One region of the Niveibacterium microcysteis genome, then DNA from elsewhere that is predicted to be linked to it. Evidence: predicted binding sites of a transcription regulator. Region 1 holds the regulator's gene; the other holds the start of a gene.
The links. The regulator LexA, encoded in region 1, represses DNA repair genes until DNA is damaged. The targets are predictions, from matches to a motif close to ACTGTATNTANATACAGT.

Region 1 (3,411 bases):
TTTACGATTTCCATTAGTTGTTCCTTGCTATTTCTTTAACGAGCTTGAGTACTTCGGCTGCGTGCCCACGTAGCTGAACGTCATCAATGAGGTGACGCACAACACCGGCGCGATCGATCAGGATGGTTGTGCGGCGCACGGTATCGCGCTCACAGCCCTCACGTCGGTGCAGCACCCCATAGAGTCGGCACACTTCCAGGTCGGGATCGGACAGCAGGCGGATCGAAATCCCATGCTCATCGCGAAACGCGGCGTGCGTCAGGCAATCGTCCGGACTGATCCCGATGACGGCCGCCCCTTCACGGATGAAGTCGTCTTCGTGGTCGCTGAATTCAATCGCCTGCCGCGTACAGGCAGGTGTTCCATCACGAGGGTAGAAGCACAGCACGACCACGCCACGCTGCGTCGCATCACGCAGGTCGAAAGTCTCCATGTCCGCATCGGGCAGCACAAAGTGCGGCGCGACGCAGCCCGGAGCCAATGCTGTGCCTCCCGGGTGTGGGCCGGATTCTACCGGAAGTCGATCTGCCCCGACGCCGCACTCCATGCCGCACCTCCTGCGCCATGCGCCCGCAAGTCCACTAGGATTAGATCAAGCCACGCTGCACCACAAGCATCCGACATCAGGAGGTCTCATGGTTCGCACGTCCCGCGCAATGCAACTGCAACACCCGAATCAAGCGCTCGTCGAAATCGAACGCGCTGTGCCGCAGCCAGCATACGGCCAACTGCTCCTTCGCGTCGAAGCCTGTGGCGTTTGTCGCACAGATCTCCACTTGGTCGACGGCGAACTGCCGCAAGCGCACACGCCCATCGTACCGGGACACGAGATCGTCGCGCGAGTGGAGGCTGTCGGGGCAGGCGTTGGCGGCTTCAGTCGCGGCCAGCGCGTTGGCGTGCCCTGGCTTGGCTGGACATGTGGCCGATGCGCGTATTGCGTGAGCGGCCGCGAGAACCTGTGCGATCAGGCGCGCTTCACCGGATGCCAGATCGACGGCGGTTATGCGGAACACTGCGTCGCCGACGCGCGATACTGTTTCGCGCTGCCGGATGGCGTCGACGCCGCCTCCTTGGCGCCGCTGCTGTGTGCAGGCCTGATCGGCTACCGCGCGCTCAGCATGGCCGGCAGCGGCACACGAATCGGGCTCTACGGATTCGGTGCGGCGGCCCACATCGTCGCCCAGGTGGCACGCCAGCAAGGCCGCGAGGTGTATGCATTCACCCGGCCGGACGATCACGAAAGCCAACAATTCGCGCGTTCGCTCGGTGCGGTGTGGGCGGGAAATTCGGACGTGGCCGCGCCCGAGCAACTCGACGCGGCGCTGATCTTCGCTCCGGTCGGCACGCTGGTGCCCAAGGCACTCGCAGCGCTTCGCAAAGGCGGTGTGGTGGTCTGTGCCGGCATCCACATGAGCGACATTCCGGGCTTTCCCTACGCAGCACTTTGGGGCGAACGTCAGATCCGCTCCGTCGCCAACCTCACCCGTCAGGATGGCACCGCATTCCTTGAACTCATGCGCCAGCATCCGGTGCATACCGAGGTCACACGCTTTCCGCTTGCACGCGCAAACCACGCCCTCGCACAGCTACGCAACGGCAAGCTGCAGGGCGCAGCCGTCCTGATCCCCTGAGCTCGCTTGCGCAACAGCTGTTTCTGTACAAAAATACAGTCATGACGCACGCATCCGACCTTACCCCTCGCCAGGCCGAAATCCTCGACCTGATTCGGCGCACCGTTAGAACAGAGGGCCGCCCTCCGACACGGATCGAAATCTGTGAGGCTTTCGGCTTCCGCTCTCCCAATGCTGCGGAAGAACACCTGAAGGCACTGGTCCGAAAAGGCGCGATCGCGATGGAAGAAGGGCGAGCACGGGGTATCCGCCTGCTTGAAGAAACGGGCCTGCCGGTGGTGGGCCGCGTCGCAGCGGGCAGCCCGATTCTTGCCAGCGAAAACCTCGAACAGCGCCTCGATGTGGATCCCGCGATGTTTGCACCTGCGGCCGACTATCTGCTGCGGGTCAAGGGGCTATCGATGCGCGATGCAGGCATTCTTGATGGCGATCTGATCGCGGTTCATCGCACGCCGGAGGCCCGCAATGGCCAGATCGTGGTTGCGCGGCTCGGCGACGACGTCACCGTGAAACGGCTGGAGCGTCGCGGCAGCAGTATCCGCTTGCTGGCCGAGAACCCGGACTTCGCGCCAATCGAACCCCACCCTGACGAGTTTCAGTTGGAAGGCATTGTCGTTGGCCTGATCCGCAACGGCTTCCATTGATCAGCACCGTGCCCAGCCCTTTGCCCCTGAGCGATGGCGAGCGTTTGCTTGCCCGCAGCCGCCGTTTTTTCTTGCTGACTCTGGTCTTGGCGATCCCGACCGCACTGCTCGGTTGGCAGCTCTTGCCAACCTGGTCCCACATCGCAGCGCTCGAAGGCGCTGCGTTCCTTGCGGCAGCCACCGCATTCGGACTCGGCCTCATCGTGCTACCGCTCGGCACTATCGCCAGCCTCGTTGCAGCGCTTTTCCTGCGCACCGAGAGCAATATCCGCCCTGGAAGGCAAAGCCGCGCCAACGCGGCCGACTTGGTCTGTACGATCGGCGCCGTCATGACCAGCCTGCTCCCGGCCAGCTGGCCCGCCTCAAAAGCCTTGCGGGCCCTCCTCACCGGCGGGATTACGATCCGCCAGCCGATCGAACATCATTTCAGCATTAGCAGCGATCCCCTCGCCTTCTGGGAGAACGTCACCTTCTGGTTGCTGGCTGCCGCTGCCCTAGCGGGTCTGGCTGCCTACTTCTGGCGCTCACGTTGGCTTGCATATCGGACGCGCGTCACTATAGAGCCGGCCGCAGCACAGGCACTCAACCAACAAATTAAGCCCGAAGGCGCTCCGAGATAGGGGTGGTCAGCCCGGCGCCGTGGCGTTCAGCAGCAAATTGCGCGGCGTCAGCATGCGGTCACAGAAAGCGTCAATCGACACACGGAACCCGGCGTCGATCAGGGGCGTCGCAAGGTCGCAGACCAGCCACAACTCCATCACCCGTCGAAACGCGAGGCGGACGGCCGATCGCCGCATCATCACGTCGAATCGACGCTGGCCTTCTTTGAGCAGTCCAGACAATGCCGACGACGGCGGACTCGCTAGCCCCTCCCGATCGCAGATGCGCGCCATGAATTCGGAAAAAGGCTGAAGCATCCAGGCCGACGGCACCGGTTTGAAAGTTTGATAGCCGCCGCCCGAGGCCTCGCGCCATGCCACAAAGGCGAGCTTCCATTGCGCAGCGCGATCCCGCTCTCGGACGTTGCGGTCCGGCGCTGTAACCGTCTCGGTCACCGCGAGGTGGAGTTCATCGCGAGATACGCGCAACCGGGAATCGGAAGAAAACGGGCAGTATTCGATCTCTCGTAGGCGGTA
Region 2 (3,411 bases), 950 kb from region 1:
GCGACGCGGTCGCGCGGGTTCTCGGCCCAGCGCAGCACCGCCAGCATGTCCTTCACATGCGCCGCTTCGAGGAACTTGAGGCCGCCGAACTTCACGAACGGGATGTTGCGGCGCGTGAGTTCGATCTCGAGCGGCGCACTGTGATGCGCGGCGCGGAACAGCACCGCCTGCTTCTTCAACGCCACGCCTTCTTCGCGACGCGCCAGCACCTGGGCGGCCACGTAGCGCGCCTGGTCCGCCTCGTCGCGCACGGTGACCAGCTGCGGACGCTGGCTTGCGCTGCGCTCGCTCCACAGGTTCTTCGTGAAGCGCTCGGCGGCGAGCCCGATCACCGCGTTCGACGCAGCAAGGATCGGCTGTGTCGAGCGGTAGTTACGCTCCAGCGTCACCACCGTCGCTGGCTGCGCAAACTCGCCGGGGAAGTCGAGGATGTTGCGCACCGTTGCGCCACGGAAGGCGTAGATGGACTGCGCATCGTCCCCGACCACCGTAAGGCCACGACCATCCGGTTTGAGCGCGCGCAGGATCGAGGCCTGCAGCCGGTTGGTGTCCTGATACTCATCCACCAGCACATGCGCGAAGCGCTGGCCAAGCTCGGCAGCGAGCGTTGGCTCCGCCGCCATGTGCGCCCAGTAGAGCAGCAGATCGTCGTAGTCGAGCACGTCCTGCCGCTGCTTGGCAGCGACGTAAGCGCCAAACAGCTTCTTCAGATCGTCTTCCCACATCGCACACCAGGGGAAGGCATCGCGCAGCACATCGGCCAGCGGAGCCCCGGTATTCACCACGCGGGAGTAGATCGCGAGGCAGGTCTGCTTGGTCGGGAAGCGCTTTTCCTTCGCCGACAGGCCCTGCTCGTGCCGCACCAGATTCATCAGATCGCCGGAGTCTTCGCGATCATGAATCGTGAAGGCGGGCCCGAGGCCGATCCTTTCCGCGTATTCGCGCAACAGGCGCGCGCCAATGCCGTGAAACGTGCCTGCCCAGCTCAAGGCCGCGCGCGCCAGCGCCGGGTCATCGCTGGCGCTACCGAGAATGCGCTCGACGCGGCGCGTCATCTCCACTGCCGCCCGCCGCGAGAAGGTGAGCAGCAGGATGCTGGCCGGGTCTGCCCCACCCAGCACCAGGTGCGCCACGCGGTGGGCCAGCGTGTTGGTCTTGCCCGAGCCGGCGCCGGCGATTACCAGCAGCGGCGCGGCGTCGGCGTACTCGACGGCCGCCTTCTGCTCGGGGTTGAGGCGCGCGGCAAACGTGGCAGGGGCTTGGGCAAGGGCTGACATGGGATGACCCGAAGGCAAAAGGTGTATGAATATACACCCTCAAAACCATCGCACCAGCCCATCGCGGCGGGCGGCAGCGCCACGCGAACGCAGCGCGCCGACGAAGCGACGACGCATCAATCGCCCGGCAAGGTAGGCCTGCGTTGTCCATACTTTGTCCACCAGTCACACAAGGTGGAGGGGGCGATGCACATCATGCCGTTTGAAAACGTGACGCACGACGACGCCCGTGCGTCGCTCGACGCCGATCTGCGGCACGCCGTGCCCGGCGTTCGCAAGGCGGGCTACGACCACAGCAGCGACCCGCGGATCCACTTGAGTGCGCTCGCCGAACGCTGGCTCGCCGAGTCGCGTGACCCGAACGCCAATCTGCTCGCCGACACGTTTCCACATGTCGCGAACCAGCTCGCGCTGATCTGGCGCGAACCGTTCACCGCGCTGGACTACCTCGACAGCCTGATCACCGATACCCGCTGCGGCCGCCAGGGTTTCCCGGAGCCGGCACTGCGCGCGCTGCTGAAACTGCATGACCGCTGCACCGCGGCGCTACCGCCGCGCAACCCCTTCCTGCCGAACGATCCGTGGATACGGGGCAGCGACTCGGGCGAACGCCGGCACTGACACCGGCCTGCGCTTGGGGAAGGTCGGAAGAGGTTAGCGAGACGGATGCAGCGCAAGGCGCAGCGACCAAGACATATCAAATGGATAGGCGCGGGAGCGAGCACGCCACAACGCCGCGATGCGCCGTCGCAGCCACTTATTCAGACCTTCGTCAGCGGATCGCGTGCCGCCACTCGTCTTCGAACGTCCGCACGAGGTTCTGGCTGTTCAGGTGATTCGGTTCCGCCGCAACGCGATCCATATCGCGCGAGAAGTTGAACATCGCGGCCAGCGTGCCCCCGTCGAGAAAACGCGTTGGCACCGGCAGCGTGGCGGGCGGCTCGTAAGGCACACGGCCGGCGAGGATGTAGCCCCACTCACCGAAGGAAGGCACCAGTGCATGGTAGGGCGCGGTCTGAAAGCCCGCCTCCTCCAGCGTCGCGACCACCGTCCAGTAGGCCTTGCGTGCGTAGAACGGGCTGGTCGCCTGGATCACCGCGCGCCCCTCGGGCACCACGTGGCGCGCGAGCAGCCGGTAGAACGCTGTGGTGTAGAGCTTGCCGACGGCGAAGTTGGACGGGTCGGGAAAATCCACCACGACGAAATCGAAACGCTCGCGTGAATCCTCCAGCCAGCGCCCGGCGTCGGTGTTGATGACCTGCACCTTGGGCGAATGGAAGGCGTTACCGTTGAGCGCCCGAAGCGCCGGGGCATCGCGGAACAGCGAAGTCATGCCCGGGTCGAGATCCACCAGCGTGACATGTTCGATCTGCGGGTACTTGAGGATCTCACGCACGGCAAGGCCGTCGCCGCCGCCCAGCACCAGCACGCGGCGCGCCCACGGCAAGCTCGCGAGGCCCGGATGCACCAGTGCCTCGTGGTAGCGGTACTCGTCCGCCGACGAGAACTGCAGGTTGTTGTTCAGAAACAGGCGCAGATCGTCCTTCCAGCGCGTCAGCACGATGCGCTGGTACGGCGTGGTGCGGGTGTAGAGGATCGGATCCTGGTACATCTGCTGTTCGGCCCAGCCGGTAAAGCGCCCGGCGAAGCCGAAGCCAGCCGCGATCACCGCCAGCGTCACCGCGCACTGCACCACGACCAGCCGAGCCTGCGGCAACTGCGCGCGGAAGACCGCTACGGCCCACAGCGCGACCGCCGCGTTGAGTAGACCGAACAGGAGTCCAGTGCGTACCAGCCCGAGGTGCGGTGCGAGCAACAGCGGAAACGCGATCGACACCGCGAGCGCGCCCAGGTAGTCCACCGTCAGCACCTGAGACACCAGATCGCGTAAGGACAGCTCGCGCCGCAGGATGCGCATCACCAGCGGAATCTCCAGCCCCACCAGAACGCCGACCGCCAGCACCGCGCAGTAGAGCATCACGCGAAAGGGTGCTGCCTCCAGCGCGAAGATGCCGAACAAGGCTGCGGGCGTGAAACCACCGACGAGCCCCACCAGCAGTTCGAGCTGGATGAAGCGCAGCACCAGATTGCGCTCGACGTACTTCGACAGCCAGGAACCCACGCCCATCGCGAA

Region 2: the regulator LexA is predicted to act here: its motif matches at 1,298-1,315, upstream of JY500_RS17710 (ATP-dependent helicase).

What each region holds. Positions count from the first base shown of each region.
Region 1 is NZ_CP071060.1:2,949,347-2,952,757, forward strand. Features, by position in the region: gene JY500_RS13380 (FKBP-type peptidyl-prolyl cis-trans isomerase) at 1-14, opposite strand, end outside; gene JY500_RS13385 (peroxiredoxin) at 14-433, opposite strand; gene JY500_RS13390 (zinc-dependent alcohol dehydrogenase family protein) at 636-1,631, shown strand; gene lexA (transcriptional repressor LexA) at 1,673-2,275, shown strand; gene JY500_RS13400 (hypothetical protein) at 2,272-2,895, shown strand; gene JY500_RS13405 (methyltransferase) at 2,902-3,411, opposite strand, start outside.
Region 2 is NZ_CP071060.1:3,903,698-3,907,108, forward strand. Features, by position in the region: gene JY500_RS17710 (ATP-dependent helicase) at 1-1,277, opposite strand, end outside; gene JY500_RS17715 (hypothetical protein) at 1,464-1,898, shown strand; gene JY500_RS17720 (polyamine aminopropyltransferase) at 2,050-3,411, opposite strand, start outside.